Regions from separate parts of the Thalassospira sp. TSL5-1 genome, predicted to be linked through region 2. Evidence: predicted binding sites of a transcription regulator. Region 2 holds the regulator's gene; each other region holds the start of a gene.
The links. Region 2 encodes LexA, which represses DNA repair genes until DNA is damaged. Its sites were predicted from a motif close to ATGTTCTANTTTGGTTC; they were not measured.
Positions count from the first base shown of each region.

Region 1: LF95_RS21080 (ImuA family protein) is a predicted target of LexA. The motif match lies at 1,794-1,810, and genes of this name have one in related genera.
Region 3: LF95_RS03230 (S24 family peptidase) is a predicted target of LexA. The motif match lies at 4,337-4,353, and genes of this name have one in related genera.

Region 1 covers NZ_KV880642.1:52,027-57,925, forward strand. The annotation lists gene LF95_RS23580 (helix-turn-helix transcriptional regulator) at 1-49, shown strand, start outside; gene LF95_RS23585 (helix-turn-helix transcriptional regulator) at 136-906, shown strand; gene LF95_RS23590 (LuxR C-terminal-related transcriptional regulator) at 948-1,718, shown strand; gene LF95_RS21080 (ImuA family protein) at 1,829-2,611, shown strand; gene LF95_RS21085 (Y-family DNA polymerase) at 2,511-4,226, shown strand; gene LF95_RS21090 (error-prone DNA polymerase) at 4,234-5,899, shown strand, end outside.
Region 2 covers NZ_KV880637.1:1,816,607-1,822,505, reverse strand. The annotation lists gene gltX (glutamate--tRNA ligase) at 1-1,177, opposite strand, end outside; gene LF95_RS08625 (ComEC/Rec2 family competence protein) at 1,426-3,435, shown strand; gene lexA (transcriptional repressor LexA) at 3,454-4,167, opposite strand; gene moaC (cyclic pyranopterin monophosphate synthase MoaC) at 4,287-4,766, opposite strand; gene trpC (indole-3-glycerol phosphate synthase TrpC) at 4,810-5,607, opposite strand; gene trpD (anthranilate phosphoribosyltransferase) at 5,604-5,899, opposite strand, start outside.
Region 3 covers NZ_KV880637.1:698,347-704,245, forward strand. The annotation lists gene LF95_RS03215 (ABC transporter permease) at 1-1,448, shown strand, start outside; gene LF95_RS03220 (ABC transporter ATP-binding protein) at 1,445-2,527, shown strand; gene LF95_RS03225 (inositol monophosphatase family protein) at 2,554-3,381, shown strand; gene LF95_RS03230 (S24 family peptidase) at 3,653-4,273, opposite strand; gene LF95_RS03235 (hypothetical protein) at 4,697-5,149, shown strand; gene LF95_RS03240 (hypothetical protein) at 5,137-5,754, shown strand.

The sequences.
Region 1 (5,899 bases), on a different contig from region 2:
GGAACAGGCCGTTGTGACCGCCATCAAACGCGGTTTCATTACGCCTTAAATACTCTTTCCCGGGGCTGTGACATAGCGGGTTTGATCAAAGAACAGGGAATACTACAGGCTTGCAACTTTGCCGGAATGACAGGGATGAGCGTGAACCCGCATAACGACCTTTTTGATCTGTTAAATGCCCTGAACAATTCGCTGAATGTTTCCGACGCATGGCAGGCAGGGCTTGTTTTTTTCCAAAAATATGGCGGCACCCAGATCAGCTATGCCCGTGGCAGACAGGATGGCAGTATCGCCTTTCTCACCACCGTTCCCGACTGGTGGATAAACCGGTATCTCGAGAATAACTATGTCAGCGTGGACCCATTCGCCGACATTAGCCGCGCTTATTTCACGCCAACCCGGTTTGACACCAGATCCGGCACTTTCCCGATTTCGCTGTCCGAACCAGCCACCCGGATGCTTCGGGAATATAGCGACACCGGGGCAAATGCCGGTTTTGTCATTCCCACAATGACACCCTCGACATTGCAGGTCAGCGGTTTCAATATTGCCAATTCAATGAACCCGCAGGAATTTTCGCAATTCTATCGCGACAGGGAAAATGTCCTTGTTCTTGCCGCCCATGCCGTGCATCAACGATGTCAGGCACTGGACCCGCAATTGTCCCAGCCAGAGATCCATCTGGCATCGCAAAAAGACATTCATTACGCTCCCCTTAGCACACGGGAACGCGAATGCCTGCTGTGGCTGTGCAAGGGATTGCGCAATGATGCCATTGCAGATCGCATGGGCATTAGCCGTGTTACCGTTGAAATGCACTTGCGCAACTGTCGTACAAAACTGAATGCCCGCACCCGGGAACAGGCGGTTGTGACGGCTATAAAACAGGGGTTCATTACCCCATGAAACCACAGGCTTTGATTTTCACCAACTGACAATGAGCAGAGATGATCTCGGACCCGAATAACGATCTCTATGATCTGTTAAACGCCCTTGAGAATGCCCATAATGTGCCTGCCGCCTGGCAGGCTGGCTTGCGGTTTTTCAGAAAGTTCGGAGCCCGTCAAGTCACCTATGGCTTTGAAAAACCGGATGGCAGCATTGTTTTTCTAACCACCCTTCCCGATTGGTGGATGCACCATTATCTGGACAACAATTATGGCAGCTGCGATCCGTTAATCGATGTTGCCCGAGCCTATATTACACCCAGAAAATTTGAGACGCCCTTCACCAATTTCCCCGTTACCCTTTCGTCCAAAGCCAGACAAATACTCAATGAATTTGGTGAAACGGAATCAACTGCCGGGCTGGTCATTCCGGGAATGCCCCCCATGCCGCAGCAATTAAGCGCCATGGTAATTTCCAATACAATGGATACGGAAGAATTTTCAAAATTCTATCGCGGCAAGGAAACCACCCTAATTCTCGCTTCCCACGCCTTACAACAGCGGTACCAGGAACTTGATCATCAATTTAACCAAACAGATGTTCACCTGGTACGAGAGAGAATCACGCATTATCCCGCACTCAGCCCACGGGAACGCGAATGCCTGCTTTGGCTGTGCAAAGGATTGCGCAATGATGCCATTGCAGACCGGATGGGCATTAGCCGTGTTACTGTTGAAATGCACTTGCGCAACTGTCGCACAAAACTGAATGCCCGGACCCGGGAACAGGCGGTTGTGACTGCCATCAAGCAGGGATTTATCACTCCCTGAAGCAGGATTATCCCTCCCCTCGCAGATAGATCAGGCTTTCATCTTGACTCTGGCCCATGCGTTATTAGATAAAAGGAACAAAATAGGAACATTTTAGCAGGCACACTTCCATGACCAGCCGATTGCAACAGGCACGCGCGGCCCTTTTGCGGGCCGAAAAACACTGGCAAGGCCATGCTGCCTGTGTCAATGGCGGGCAATCGGCGCTGATCCGGAAGGCCTTCAATGGTATTGACCTTGGCAACCATTTCGCAGCTGGCGGCCTGATGCCCACCGGCCTGCACGAAATTATGACCGAACATCGTGACAGTGGGGCATCGGCCCTAGCCTGGTATATGGCCGGTCTCACACCCCATATTCACCAGCCTGCCAAACAAAGCAAACCCGCCACCCTGTTATGGGTTCAGCACCGCAAGGCGCTGGATCAGGGCCAGGTTTACGCCCCTGCCCTGTTTGCAAAACAGCCCAATCCGCAACCCGAGCTGGTGATGATGAATATTGACCAGCAGCAAACCGCCCTTTGGACCTGCGAGGAAGCCGCCAAATCCGGGCAGATTGGCAATATCATATTAGAAACAACCGACTACGACCTGACCACTGCACGCCGCCTGCAACTGGCCTGCGAGGCAGGGTCCTGCCGCCTGATTGTGCTGCGCCATCACCGGGCCGGGCAAAAAATTGCTCCATCGCCAGCATGGTCGCGCTGGCACATCACGCCACATGGCATTTATCGCAAACTCAGCCTGATCGGGGGACGCGGGGTTCGACCGGCCAGCTGGAAAGTCTGTATCGATGAAGCAACGCTTCGTATATCTGTGGCTGCCCTACTGGAAAACCGACTGCCACCAAAACCACACGCCATCCCTGAAATCCGATACCCGGTCCACGCCTGAGGATGCGGTAAAAACCGGGGTTTCACCGGCCAAAACGCCCCCCTTTGTCGTCACCCGAAATGACCACAAGGGTGTGCTGGTGTGTGGCCTAACGGTACAGGCCCGGGCATTGGGCATATTGCCCGCCATGCGCCTGGCCGAAGCCCGCAGCATTGTGCCGGACCTTATCAATATTACCGAAGAACCAGCCCTTTATGAACACTATCAGGCCCGGATCATGCGCCACCTGGACCGTTACAGCCCCTGGATTGCGGCGGACCGGGCACTGGCACGCGAAAACCTGGCCGGGCAAAACGGTTTCTGGCTGGAAATGACGGGCGGTATTCACCTGTTTGGTGACGAGGAAACCCTGATGGCGCAAATCGAACGGGATTTACGCCATATGGACTTTGCCTGCCAAACCGGCATGGCCGATACCGCCGGGGCGGCCTGGGCCTGTGCGCAATTTCTGACCGACCAGCCCCTGCGGACCCTCTCGCTCCCGGCGGATCATGCAAAGGCCCGGCAATTGCCGGTTGCCGGGCTGCGTTTATCAACAGCCACGCTGGCGACCCTGCACCGGCTGGGTCTTCATCGCATTCACGATTTGGCCGATTTGCCCCGCGCGACCCTGACCACCCGGCTGGGGCCGGAGGTTTTACAAAGGCTGGACCAGTTTTATGGCCGCCTGCCCGAACATCTGAATTTTCATTTACCCAGCCAGCCCTGGCTTATACGCCAGCAATATGGCGAACCGCTGGGCGATGCCGCCAATCTTGAAGCCGCCATCACGCAGCTTGTGCAGTCCCTGTGCCAGGATTTGCAAGCCCATCACAAAGGATTGCGGCGGATCATTTTGCGCTGCATCCGGGTGGACGGGCACACCCATACCGTTGCCATCACCACCAGCAGCGCCTGCCAGTCCGCCCCGCATTTATTGCATCTTCTGGCCGAAAAGCTGCCCGGTGTTGATACCGGCTTTGGCATCGAGGAAGTGATTGTCTTTGCCCCGTGGGTGGAAAACATCGCCTTTCGCCAAATCAGCCTTGAGGCACAGCATCACACCACCTGCGACAATATCGCCTTAAACGAATTGTTTGACCGTATTGGTCATCACCTGGGCCCCAAAGACCATCTTTATCGCCCGGACCACCATGCCAGCCACCTGCCGGAACTGGCCGTGGGTAAAAAACCTGTTTCCGCCAAAGGAACATGCCCGCGCCTGGCAGAATCCCCCCTGCCCGCACGCCCGATACGGCTGATTGACCCGCCAGAGCCAGTTCAAGTTATTTCCCGTGCCGCCAATGGCCTACCCCTTGAAATACGCTGGCGGCGCATGGCCCTGAAGATTGAGAACCTGAAGGGACCCGAACGGATTTGCCCCGAATGGTGGCATCATTTGGATCAGGTGGGTTTCGCCCTGGCCGAGGAAACCCGCGACTATTTCCATATTCAGGATCAGACAGGCCGCCAATTGTGGCTTTGCCGCCAGCTTGTCCGGCGGGATCGGCATATTGAGGACGAAAACGCGCCGCCTCATCCTCCCTCAACACAGCCGGATTTTTCATTCTCCCGCCCTGCAACGCTTCCCCTGCCCGACCCGGATTTATGGTCGGTTCATGGCCTGTTTGCCTGAGGTTTGCATGGTTGATCATCGCCAAAACTTTCCAACCAATACCAGCACGGCAACCGCAAACAACCAGCGGGAAACGCCGCTGCCGAACCGCAACCTGACCCACACGATTTTTCAGGGGGATACATCACAATGTCCGCGATATGCCGAACTTCAGGTGAGCAGCAATTTTTCCTTTCTGCGCGGGGCCTCCCATGCCGAAGAACTGGTTTTAACGGCGGCGAGCAAGGGATTATACGGCCTGGCGATAACCGACCGGAACAGCCTGGCCGGGATTGTGCGGGGGTTTAGCGCCCATGAACCCTGGCAGGATCATTTGCACTATATTGTTGGCTGCCGGTTGGATCTGGGCGATGCCCCATCGCTTTTGTGTTATCCTACCGACCGGCAGGCCTATGCCCGGTTATGCCGCCTTCTTACCCTGGGCAAACGCCGTGCGCCCAAGGGCGAATGCGAACTTTATCTGAATGATGTGATCGAACATCGTGAAGGGTTGCTGTTCATTGCCGTGCCGCCCCAGGTGCCCGATGATGAATTTTACAGCCATCTTGAAAGTTTCAAAGCCCACTTCCCGGACTGTTTATGGCTGTCGGTGGGTCGGTTTATGGACGGATTTGATGCCCACAGGCTGGCCTTTACCGAGCATGTTGAAAAAAGCCTGAACATTCCGGTCGTTGTGACCAATGATGTGCATATGCACATCCGGTCCCGTAAACCGTTGCAGGATGTGCTTACCTGCATTCGCCATCACTGCCGGATCGAGGATGCCGGATACCGCCTGTTTCCCAATGGCGAACGCCATATCAAATCCCCCCGGGAAATGGCGGCCCTGTTCCCCGATCATCCGCACTGGCTGGAGCGCAGCGTTGAAATCGCCCAACAATGCCGCTTTCATTTGCGCGAACTGCAATATGAATATCCCGATGAAAATGATGGTTCTGGCGAAACCACCCAACAACGCCTGACCCGCCTGACCTGGGAAGGGGCGCATCAACGCTATCCCGATGGGATCCCCGCCAAGGTGGAAGGCCTGTTAAAGACGGAACTCGCCCTGATCGACGAGCTGGGTTATGCCCCCTATTTTCTTACAGTGCATGACATTGTCTCCTTTGCCCGCTCAAAGGGCATTTTATGCCAGGGTCGTGGCTCGGCGGCCAATTCATCGGTGTGTTTTTGCCTGCACATTACTTCGGTTGATCCGGCAAAGGTGGAGTTGCTATTTTCACGTTTCATCAGCAACGCCCGGCGCGAACCGCCCGATATTGATGTGGATTTTGAACATGAACGCCGCGAAGAAGTCATTCAATTCATCTATCAGCGTTACGGGCGTGACCGCGCCGGGCTGACGGCCACGGTCATTTCCTATCGGTCGCGCAGTGCCCTGCGTGATGTTGGCAAGGTTTTTGGCCTGTCCGAAGACAGCATTGTCAAACTGACCAAAACCATCTGGGGGTCTGGCAGCAAAGGCCCGCATGAGGCCATGATGCGCCAGTCCGGCATTAACCCCGATGAAGCCCGCATGCAGGCGATTTTGCGCCTGGCTGGCGAACTGACCGGTTTTCCCCGCCATTTGTCGCAACATGTGGGCGGGTTTGTTATTACGCGCGGGCCGTTATGCGAACTTTCCCCCATCGCCAATGCCGCGATGGAAGACCGCACCACCATTGAATGGGACA
Region 2 (5,899 bases):
GTCCCGCAGGGGCACCGTCAATCAATGCCTGTGCCTTGTCATTGAAAGATAGGACGCCATTTGACACATAGAAAGTGGCAGACTGAGCCAATTCGGTAAGAGTCTTGGCTCTTTCTTTAAGCCCTGACATGCCCTTGATCAAGGTTTGTTTTTGCACTGCATCTAAATCGCGGGCGCCAATTTCAGCTGCAACGGTAGGTGCGATAAGATCGGCGAGGCGAGCATCTTCAGCCTGACGTATATAAATTCCGTTCAGGTTGGTCAGTTTAGCAAAGTCAAAGCGTGATGCACCTTTGCCAACATCAGCAATGTCAAACCATTCAATGGCCTGTTCGGTAGAGATGACCTCGTCATCGCCATGACCCCAGCCCAGGCGCAACAGATAGTTATTAATGGCTTCCGGCAGGAAACCCATTTCGTCGCGATAGGCTTCAACCCCAAGCGCGCCATGACGCTTGGACAGTTTCGCGCCGTCCGGTCCGTGAATAAGCGGAATATGGGCGAAGGTGGGAACATCCCAGCCCATCGCATCATATAACGCCTTTTGGCGAAATGCGTTGGTCAAGTGATCATCACCGCGAATGACGTGGGTAATGCCCATGTCATGGTCATCGACCACGACAGACAGCATATAGGTTGGTGTGCCATCAGCACGCAGGATGATATAGTCGTCGAGTTGGTCGTTCGCCACCCTTACTTCACCCTGAACCTGATCATGGATGACAGAATCACCCTCAAGCGGTGCCTTAAGGCGAACAACGGGTTTAATCCCTTCCGGCGCTTCGCTCGCATCGCGGTCGCGCCAGCGGCCATCATATTTCATCGGGCGGCCTTCTGCGCGGGCTTTCTCACGCATTTCGCTCAGTTCCTCGGGCGAGCAATAACAGAAATATGCTTTGCCGGCTTCAACCAGGCTATGGGCAACCTCGGCGTGACGGTCGCGGCGGGCGAACTGCATGACGGGTTCTTCGTCAGCGTTCAGGCCCAGCCAGTTCAAACCGGCAAAAATTGCATCGACGGCTTCGGGGGTCGAGCGCTCCCGGTCTGTATCTTCAATACGCAGCAAAAATTTGCCGCCAGTATGTTTGGCATAAAGCCAGTTATAGAGGGCGGTACGTGCACCACCAATATGCAGGAACCCTGTCGGAGACGGGGCAAAACGGGTAACAACCGTCATTCGCTTTATCCATTTTTTCTGGATGTTGTCGCTTGTCGTTAAGACATTTGGCGTGCAGGCTATATCATATTCGGAATGCTGTTGCACCACAGTGGATGATAGATAAAAGCCCGAGGCGCGTTATACCATTAAACATTCGTCGCATAAGATGGCGGCAAATTAATTTTTTTCAAGGTCTTAACGCTGTTTTTGAGCATATTGCAACAGCGTTGGCAGATGACCGGGAAAAATGGATTTTGTCATGTGCCATGTTCCTTGGGTTGGGTCAGGCGGTGTATTTTTCGCTTAAGACGCAACCTTCGGATATTTTACTGGCTTTTGCGCTGTTGATCGCGCTCGCCGGTATGTGGCTGAGTCGTCATTATGTTATCCCGTTTTTTTGTTGGTTAATGCTGGTTTTTGCCGTGCTTGGCGGCGGAATCGTCCAGGCACATTTGTATATGCTGCAAGGACCTGTCCTTAAGAAGACGCTTTATACCGAAAATTTGCAGGGCAAAATTCTGTCACTGGAACCGCGAAACGGGCGCACCCGGTTGGTGATTACTCCTGATGACATAGCCGGATTATCTCGTGATCAATTGCCGCAAAAGGTCAGGTTGTCGCTTTCGGGCGATATTGCTGTGCGTCCCGGAGATTATTTTAGCGGAAAGGCCAAGATTTTCCCGCTTAGCGTACCTGAAACACCCGGGGATCCGGATTTTGCCAGAAACCTGTATTTTGACGGGATTGGCGGAACCGGCTTTGCCTTGGGGCGCAGTTACCGGATTGATCGTGATCAGACAGCCGACACTGGATTTTTTGAGGCAATTGAAAGAATTCGTTTGGCCATTATGGCCCGGATCGATAATGGGCTTGAACCGGCCAAGGCGGGGCTTGCCAACGCCATTCTGGTGGGAGAACGCGGCGGCGTTGCGCCGGAACTGGCAGAGGATTTGCGCAAATCCGGTTTGGCCCACTTATTGGCGATATCAGGGCTTCATATGGGGCTCTTATGTGGGGTGGTGTTTTTCACGGTTCGTTTCGGGTTGGCTCTGTTTCCGTCTGTTGCTCTACGATATCCGATCAAAAAATGGGCGGCGATTGCTGGCTTTATTATCGGGACTTTTTACCTGCTGCTGTCTGGGGCTACGGTGCCGACCCAGCGTGCCTTTGTGATGACGGCAATCGTGCTGTTTGCCGTGCTGGTGGACCGTCGGGCCATATCTTTGCGGCTGGTGGCAATTGCTGCGGTCATTGTTATGGTTTTGCGTCCCGACGCGATTTTAGGGGCCAGTTTTCAACTGTCATTTGCGGCGGTAACGGTGCTTGTTGCTTTTTATCAAGGCAAAGGCGGGCGACTGGTTTCGCCGCAGCGTGATTTGCCTGTTTGGCAGCGTATCGGGCGGTATCTGTTTGCGTTGTTTATTACCGGCATCATGGTGACGGCAGTAACGGCACCCATCATTGGTTTCCATTTTGGGCGCATTTCGCTTTTGGGCGTGCTGTCAAACCTGGTTGCGATTCCCTTGATGGCATTCTGGATTATGCCAGGCATTGTTGCGGTTCTGGTTTTATTGCCCTTTGGGCTGGAAGGAATCGCTCTTGGTTTTCTGGCTCCCGGTCTTGATATGCTGATTGCGCTGGCCCATCTTGTCGCCCGTCAGGATTGGGGGCTTTGGCATATTGCGCAGCCTCCGGCCTTGGCTGTTATTTTGGCGATGCTGGCTTTGTTATGGCTGATAATTTGGCGACAACGTGTGCTGTGGCTATGTGCAATCGTTCCTGCTGTGGGCGCTGCAATTGCGATTATAGGCGTACAATCGCCTGATCTGTTGGTAGGAGGGGACCAGAAAGACTGGGCGCTTTATCAAGAACAGGGTGATCATCTGGTTTTTAATAACAGAGTCAGCCGTTTTCACCGTGACATCTGGAATGCCCGTTTCGGAACTGGTTTTGCACCAGAAAAAAATGCAGCAAAGCACTGTGATCAAGAGCGATGCTGGTTTAAGAAAAATGGAAAAACCATTGTTATATCAGATAAAATAGATGATCCATTTTATCTTTGTCGCCATGCGGATGTGATTGTTATCCTGAAACAGGATTTTCCGGTTTCTGCGTGTAACGGATCGGATAGATCGCCGCTGGTTATTGATGACGATGTGTTGTGGTGGCAGGGCGGTGTAGCCGTATTTCTGGGTGATCAGCAATCACCATCGCGATATGAGACGGTAAGGCAGACCAGCGGCAATTGGTCCTGGATCATCATTGGCGGCCGCTGATTTGAATGGATGCCTGCATTAATACTGACGTAGCAGGCCAATCAGCCGACCCTGGATTTGAACACGTTCTGGCGGCAGGGCGCGTGTTTCATAGCGGGCATTGGCCGGTTCCAGCAAGACCTGGCCCAAACCACGTTTAATGCGTTTGAGGGTTGCTTCGCTATCATCAACAAGGGCAACAACGATGGTGCCGTCATTGGCCTGTTCACACCGTTGAATCAGGACCGTATCACCATCGAGAATACCTGCCTCGATCATGGAATCACCCGAAACTTCAAGGGCGTAATGCTCCCCTGTGCCCAAAAGGGCCGCAGGAACCTGAACCTGTGTGCTTTGATCGCGCAGGGCTTCAATCGGGGTACCCGCAGCGATCCGGCCATATAAGGGCAGGGAGACGCTTTCCTGAATTTCGGAAAAGGCCGAGGGGACCATTGCCGGGCGATGGGTTGTTTTTCGCGCCGATGCAATGGGGGTAACACGCGCAGAGCCAGCGGGGCTCGGGGCGTCATCGTCGTTATTGTCGGGAAGGCGCAGCACTTCCAGGGCGCGCGCCCGATGGGCAAGGCGGCGAATAAAACCGCGTTCCTCAAGTCCGGTAATCAACCTGTGAATGCCGGATTTGGATTTCAGGTTCAAGGCTTCCTTCATCTCATCGAACGAAGGTGAAATACCATGATCGCGAAGGTGATTGTCGATATAGACTAGCAATTCATATTGCTTGCGCGTTAGCATGGCATTTTCCCGGACCCAAATAAGAACAAATCGAATACATTAATGTTCTACTTTGGTTCTGATTGGTGGTCAAGCGTCTTGCGCGTAATAAGAACACTTAAACCGTGTCCTTATAAAATTCAGTCGGCAATAAATGTGCCGGATTTTCCGCCATCTTTGTAAATGACCCGGATATTGGTCAACTGCATGGTTTTATCGACGGCTTTGCACATGTCAAAGACAGTCAAAGCGGTGATCGAGACAGCAGTTAGTGCCTCCATTTCCACACCGGTGCGACCTGATGTTTTGCAGGTCGCCATTATGTCGACGGCGGGTTGATCCTCGGCCAGGGTCAGTGTGACGGTGACCGAATCAAGGGGCAGGGGATGGCATAGCGGGATCAGATCGGCAGTACGTTTTGCGCCCATAATGCCGGCGAGTTGCGAAATTGCGAGAACGTCGCCTTTTTTATGGCCGTGACTTGCGATCAGCTCTGCTGTGCCAGCCTGCATGACAACCCGGCCTTTGGCCGTTGCCGTGCGCGCCGTTACCGACTTTGTCGAAACGTCAATCATCACGGCGTTTCCGCCATCGTCAAAATGGGTCAGTTTTGGGGTCATTGTCGCATTCCGGTTATCGCGCCGTCGCAGGCGTTTTTAGACCTCAGGCTGCTTTTGTCAGAAGCGCCCGGGTAGCTGCCTCAACATCATCCTGTCGCATCAGGCTTTCGCCGATCAGGAAGCATTTTGCCCCCACTTTACCCATGCGGGCCAGATCATCAGACGTGAAGATACCGCTTTCGGAAACCAGCAAACGGTTGTCATCAACCATTTCGGCCAATTGCTCGGTTGTCGTAAGGGATACTTCCAAAGTCTTTAGATTACGGTTGTTTATACCAATCAGCTTTGATTTCAGTTTAAGGGCGCGCTCAAGCTCTGGTGCATTGTGCACTTCAACCAGTACATCCATTCCTAATTCATGTGCCTGAGATTCAAGCTCTGCTGCCAAGCTGTCATCAAGGGCGGCCATGATCAGCAAAATGCAGTCTGCTCCCAGGGCGCGGGCCTCGGTGATCTGATAGGGATCAACCATGAAATCCTTGCGCAATACCGGCAAGTCAACTGCTGCACGGGCCGCAACCAGATAGGAATCGTCACCCTGAAAATACGGAATGTCGGTGAGTACCGAAAGGCAGCTAGCACCACCAGCCTGATAGGCCTGGGCCAGTGACGGCGGGTTAAAGTCAGCGCGGATCAGACCTTTTGACGGTGATGCCTTTTTGATCTCGGCAATCAGTCCATAGCGACCAGCGGCAATTGATGTTTCAAGTGCTGCGATAAAACCGCGTGGGGCAGATTGTGCTGCGGCTTCGGCGGTAAGGTCAGCCAGGGGCTTCCGGGCTTTGCAGGCGCTGACATGGTCGCGTTTGTCGTTGCAAATTTTCTCAAGCACGTCGCTCATGCTGCATTTCCTTCGTTCGATATTGCCACCAACTGTTCCAGCGTTTTCGCGGCACTGCCATTATCGATGACGGTTTCGCATCTTGCGATACCATCCGCAATGTCTTTGGCAATCCCCGTAACAACAAGGGCCGCAGCTGCATTGAGCAGAACGATATCGCGATAGGCGTTTTTCTTGCCTGCGAGCAATTCCCGGATCGCCGTGGCGTTGGTTTGCGCATCGCCGCCTTTCAGTTCGGCAAGTGTTGAAAGGCGAATGCCGTAATCCTGAGGATTGATTTCAAATGTGGTAA
Region 3 (5,899 bases), 1.1 Mb from region 2:
CGATTATTACCCCGCCTTTCGTGATTGGTTTGGCCCTTATCCTTCTTTTTGGCAGATCGGGAACCGTAACGCAGTTTATTGCTGATCTGCTCGGGGTGGAGGCAGGCCGGTGGTTATATGGCCTCCCTGGAATATGGCTTGCCCAGACCTTGTCCTTCACCCCGATTTCTTTTCTGGTTTTGATTGGCGTTGTCGAGGGTGTCAGCCCGTCGATGGAGGAAGCATCGCAAACCCTGCGGGCGGACCGGTGGCAGACATTTGTCAATGTATCGCTGCCCCTGATGCGGCCGGGCCTTGCCAATGCGTTTTTGCTGGCCTTTATCGAAAGCATGGCCGATTTCGGCAACCCGATGGTTTTGGGTGGCAATTACGAGGTTTTATCGACCGATATTTTCTTTGCTATTGTTGGTGCACAAAATGACCAGGGCCGGGCGGCGGTGCTGGCGATTATTTTGCTGGTCTTTACGCTTTCGGCCTTTGCCGCACAGCGTTTCTGGCTGGGCAAAAAATCCTATGCCACGGTTTCGGGCAAGGCCGATAATGGTGCGCATGTGGGCTTAAGCACCGGTTTGCGTCGGGTATGTTATGGCACGGCCATTCCCTGGGCGCTGTTTACCATTGTCATTTACGGCATGATTTTCTTTGGTGCCTTTGTCAAACGCTGGGGTTTTGATAACAGCCTGACGCTGGATAACTATGTCGAAGCCTTCGGCATTGGCTGGAGCGACCACGGCATTGTTTGGGCCGGGGCGGCGTGGGATTCATTCTGGACGACGTTGAATATTTCGATCATTGCCGCCCCGCTGACCGCAGCGGTGGGCCTGACAACAGCCTATTTGCTGGTGCGGCAAAATTTCAGGGGCAAAAATGCCTTTGAATTTGGCACGATGCTGAGCTTTGCCATCCCCGGCACGGTGATTGGGGTGAGCTATATTCTGGCCTTTAACGTACCGCCGCTGGAATTGACCGGTACGGGTGTGATTCTGGTGATCTGCTTTGTATTTCGCAATATGCCCGTCGGTGTACGCGGCGGGATTGCAGCGATGAGCCAGCTTGACAAAAGCCTGGATGAGGCCTCGTTAACGCTGGGGGCCAACAGCTTTACAACCTTTCGCAAGGTGATTTTGCCGCTGTTGCGCCCGGCCATTGTGGCGGCACTGGTTTACAGCTTTGTGCGGGCGATTACGTCGGTCAGTGCCGTGATCTTTCTGGTCAGCGCGGACCATAATATGGCGACATCTTACATTATCGGGCTGGTGGAAAACGGGCGTTATGGCGTGGCGATTGCCTATTGCAGCGTGCTGATTTTGGTGATGCTGACGGTGATTGTTGTGGTGCAGGGTTTGATTGGCAAACGCAAGCTGCGCCGCGAAGACCGGGTTGCGAGCGATACAACGACAACAGGCGGGAAAACTGCCCTGAATGGCTTACGGGAGAAACATTCATGACACTGAAAACACGGGCCGGGTCGGTTATTTTTGAAAATGTGACCAAGACCTATGGCAAAGGGGCGGTGACAGCGATTGATGATGTGTCGTTTGATATTCAGCCCGGCGAGCTTGTGACCCTGCTGGGGCCAAGCGGCTGTGGCAAGACAACGACATTGCGCATGATTGCCGGTCTGGAACACCCGACCAGCGGGCGGATCTTGATTGGGGGCAAGGATGTGACGCATCTGCCTGCTACCGACCGCGATGTCAGCATGGTGTTTCAGTCCTATGCGCTGTTTCCGCATATGAGTGTGGTGGAAAATGTGGCCTATGGCCTGACGGTGAGCGGGCAGAAAAAGAACGAAGCCCATGACCGTGCCCGTGAGGGGCTGAACCTTGTGGGACTGGCGGATTATGGCGACCGGCTGCCATCCGAGCTTTCGGGCGGGCAGCAGCAGCGTGTGGCGGTGGCCCGTGCGCTGGTGCTGGAGCCAGAGGTGTTGCTGCTTGATGAGCCTTTGTCAAACCTGGATGCAAAACTGCGCCGCCATGTGCGCACCGAAATTCGTGATTTGCAGCAAAAGCTGGGTTTAACGGCGGTTTATGTGACCCATGACCAGGAAGAGGCCCTGGCGGTTTCGGACCGGATTATCGTGATGAACCGGTCTGTCATTGCCCAGCAGGGCACCCCGCGCCAGCTTTATGAAGAACCGGCATCGGCCTTTATTGCCGATTTCATTGGCGATGCGAACCTTGTAACGGGCGAGGTTTATGCCCTGAACGGGGATATGGCGGATGTGGATATTGGCGGGGAGCGGGTGACGCTGCGCCAACGGGGACATGGCCTTGGGGCTGTGGAAGTTGCCGTTCGGCCCGATGCGGTGCGCCTGAGCGATGGCGCGGAAGGGGCGCAAATGTCGTTAAAGGGTAACGTGACGCATGCGACATATCTTGGTAGCGCCATTCATTACACCGTGCAGTGTGATGTGGGTGAATTGTTTGTGATTGATGGACGGATCGATGCGCCGATCCGGGCGGGTAGCGAGGTTGGGATCGGCTTTGCGTCACGGGGTCTTGCGCTTGTGTCGGGTCAGTGACCTGTAAATAGAAAAGGAAAAAGAACATGGCAGAAGTTGCGGATGCGTTAAAGGCGGCCAGTGGCGACGGTGATATTGCGGCGCGTTTTGAACATGCCATCGCGGTGGTACGCGAAGCAGGCCGGGTGGCGATGGATTATTATCGCCGGGTGGATGAACTGGTTATTGAAAGCAAGGCCAACCCGCTCGATGTGGTCAGCATTGCCGATAAAGAGGTTGAAGCTGTTATCCGTCGCGAGATTGCGGCGAAGTTTCCCGATGATGGGTATCTCGGCGAGGAAATGGGCATTGATCGCGGCAAGAATGACTGCCTGTGGGTGATTGATCCGATTGATGGCACCGCGTGCTTTGTCAATAAAATGCCGACCTGGGTGATCTCAGTCGCCCTGATGGTGGGCAATGAGGCCGTGATTGGCCTGATTTACGAACCCAATGGCGACGAGCTGTTTGCCGCCTGCATCGGCCAGGGGGCGACGGTCAATGGCAAGCCGATTGCGGCAAGCCAGGTCGATAATGTCAATGCCGGTGTGATGGGTGTTGGTATGTCGCACCGGGTGGAAAGTGCCGCCCTGGTGCCGTTTATTGCCGACCTTCTGGACCGCGAGGGGATGTTTATTCGCAATGGCTCCTGCGCACTGATGATGGCCTATGCGGCATCGGGCCGGTTGATTGGCTATTTTGAACCGCATATCAACCCGTGGGACTGCATGGCGGGCATTGTTTTGATGCGCGAAGCGGGGGGCTGGTGCAATAGCTTCCTTGCGGCGCCCGACGTGCTGGAAAAGGGGGCACCGATTTTGGTGGCCGGGCCGAAGGTGGCGGACGTGCTTTCGGAGATGACCGGGGTTAAGTAACGGCTTTCGCCATTCTGTTTTGTTGAAAACCGGCATGAAAATTGCCGGTTTTTGACGTTCAAAAATGCGTCAGTTTTGCAAAAATTCGGCTGATTTTGCGATGGAATCGCCGTTTTTTGAACCAAAAAAATCCCGCAGCATACTGAATATGCTGCGGGATTCGGTGTTCCTATTGTAGCAGGTTCGATTTTAGAGGGTAGCTACAACCGTATTGTCGATTGGAATTTGCGCAGTGCAATTGTAGCAGGTTCGATTTTAGAGGGGCAGGGTTTTACTGGCTGCACCATAAAATCCGGGCGATCCAGTCGAGATTTTGGGCTTCGATATAGCGGTCTTCGTAATCCGGGTTGAGGGATTTAAGCTCGATCCCCATAGCGCCGCGCCGGACCAGTTCCTTGGCCATCACTTCGCCTTCGCGGGTTTTGACCACGACGCGGTCGCGCGGGCGGATGTTCGATGCCGGGGAGACGATGATCAGATCACCATCGCGAAAGACGGGCGACATCGAGTCCCCGGAAATGCGCAGCCCATAGGCGGTGGGGTCGTGCAGGGCGGGGAAGGTGATGTCTTCCCAGGCGCCGCCCACGGGATAACCTGCATCGTCAAAAAAGCCGCGATTGCCCGCCTGGGCAAAGCCGATGACCGGCACGCGCCCGGCGGCATTGCCATCCATTAATTCGGAAAATTCCCGGAAGGTGACATTTGCCGCCGAGAGCACCTTGGCGATGCTTTCAGTCGAGGGCCAGCGCGGTTTGCCCGCAACGGTGTTGCGTTTGGAGCGGTTGAATGTGGTCGGGTCAAGCTGGGCCAGCCGGGCCAGGCCGGAGGGCGAGAGGCCCTTTTCCTCGGCAATTTTGTCGAGGGCGGCCCAGATGAGGTCATGTTTGATCATAGTTTCAGTTTAACAGGGTTGAGAAGGCGCAGGACAGGGAATTTATTCCTTTCCCGGCAATGAGAACAAAATAGGAAAATAGTCCTTTACAATGAGAACAAAAAGGGATTAAAAGCTGAGTGTCAGCGGGAGATTTGCATCCGGGGGTAAGTGCCCGGCGGTGTAAGATGACGGCCCGTGATGTGTGGCTCCTTTTTCATCAATGTTCATGCCCGAGTTTACCAAGACGCGGCACCTGTGGTGCGGTGATGGCCCTGGTGCATTTAAAGGGCGTTTGCAGGGTAAATCCCTAGTTTCGGTCAATGTGCTTAAGGGTGCGGGAACTTGGCGGCAGGACAGTGGCGGCAAAGGGGCAAGGGGTTGGCAGGGATCGGCCAGGGTCGGTCCTGCCTGAAGCGGTAAAAATGTGATCAGGAGGGCGAAATGACACAGCAAAGACTTTTCCCCAAACCGTTGGGCTGCGGGGAAGTGACCCTGTTTGCCAGCGCGGCGCAGGCGTGGTTCTGGTTTGTGCGCTGCCAGGCAGCACGGATAGAAGGGGCGCGGGTTGTGGCCGATGCCGGCGAGGTGACGCGGCCCTGTGACCCGGATGATGTTTATAATGCGGTGATGCGTCTGTGGCGCGGCGGTGTGATTGGTCAGGCGCATTTGCAGGTGCTGGAATATTACGGACTGGTGGAAAGATTGCCGGACCGCCGGGTGGTAGCCGAAAGCCACAAAGCCGATTTATGGCAAGAGGCGATGCAGGCCTTGCGTGATGTGCTGGTCAAGCGCGGCATTGTGGACCCGGAGGGGGCGGATGATGACCCGGAATTTGATGAGTCGGGAGAGTGGAATTACGAGATGCAGGGGGATGTGTCGCCATGCGATTTGTAGGGAATCACGCGCTTTGGGGCGTTCAATCCGGGCAGGACAGGGATGTGGCGGAGCGATGGAAAGCCTGGCAGTTGGCCCGCAACAGGCAGCAAGATGGCGGGCACCAAGATGAGCTGGGCCAGGACTGGATAATGCCGGAAAATGACGATTATGCCACGGCGGCCGTCGTGGCGGACAAGGTGGCGGCGACGGAGTTGCAGGCGGTAGACAAATGCGGGCGGCGGGTGCTGATTGTGTTTGCCGATGCGCCGGAAAAATGGCTGTTGCGATGGTTGCCAAAGGCGTTTCGCCATTGTTTTGCCGTGCTGGAAACGAGCGAGGCCGGATGCTGGATTTACCTGAACCCGGCCAGTCATCGACTGGAGTGCACGTTATGGCGGTTTTCATCGCTGTTTGACCCGGCGGCGCATTATCGGGCGCGCGGGCATAAGTGCCTGTGGGTGACCGTGCCGTCAGACAATCTGCCGCGCCTTCGGCTGGGGCTGGCAAGCTGTGTGGGGGTGATGAAACATCTGCTGGGTATTTCGGCCTGGTGGGTGGTAACACCGCGCGGGCTTCATCGTTATCTTATGAGCAGATCAAAAATTTATCAAAAAAGTTCTTGATTTGTTCTTTTTTCTGGGTTATCAAACCTAAATCAACACCAGAAATGCGCCCGCTGCCGGAAACGGCGGCGGGTTTTTTGTTATGGGCTTGGGTTTGGGCTTGGGCTTGGGTTCAGGGTCGGTCCTTGGCTCTGGCTCTGGGTGA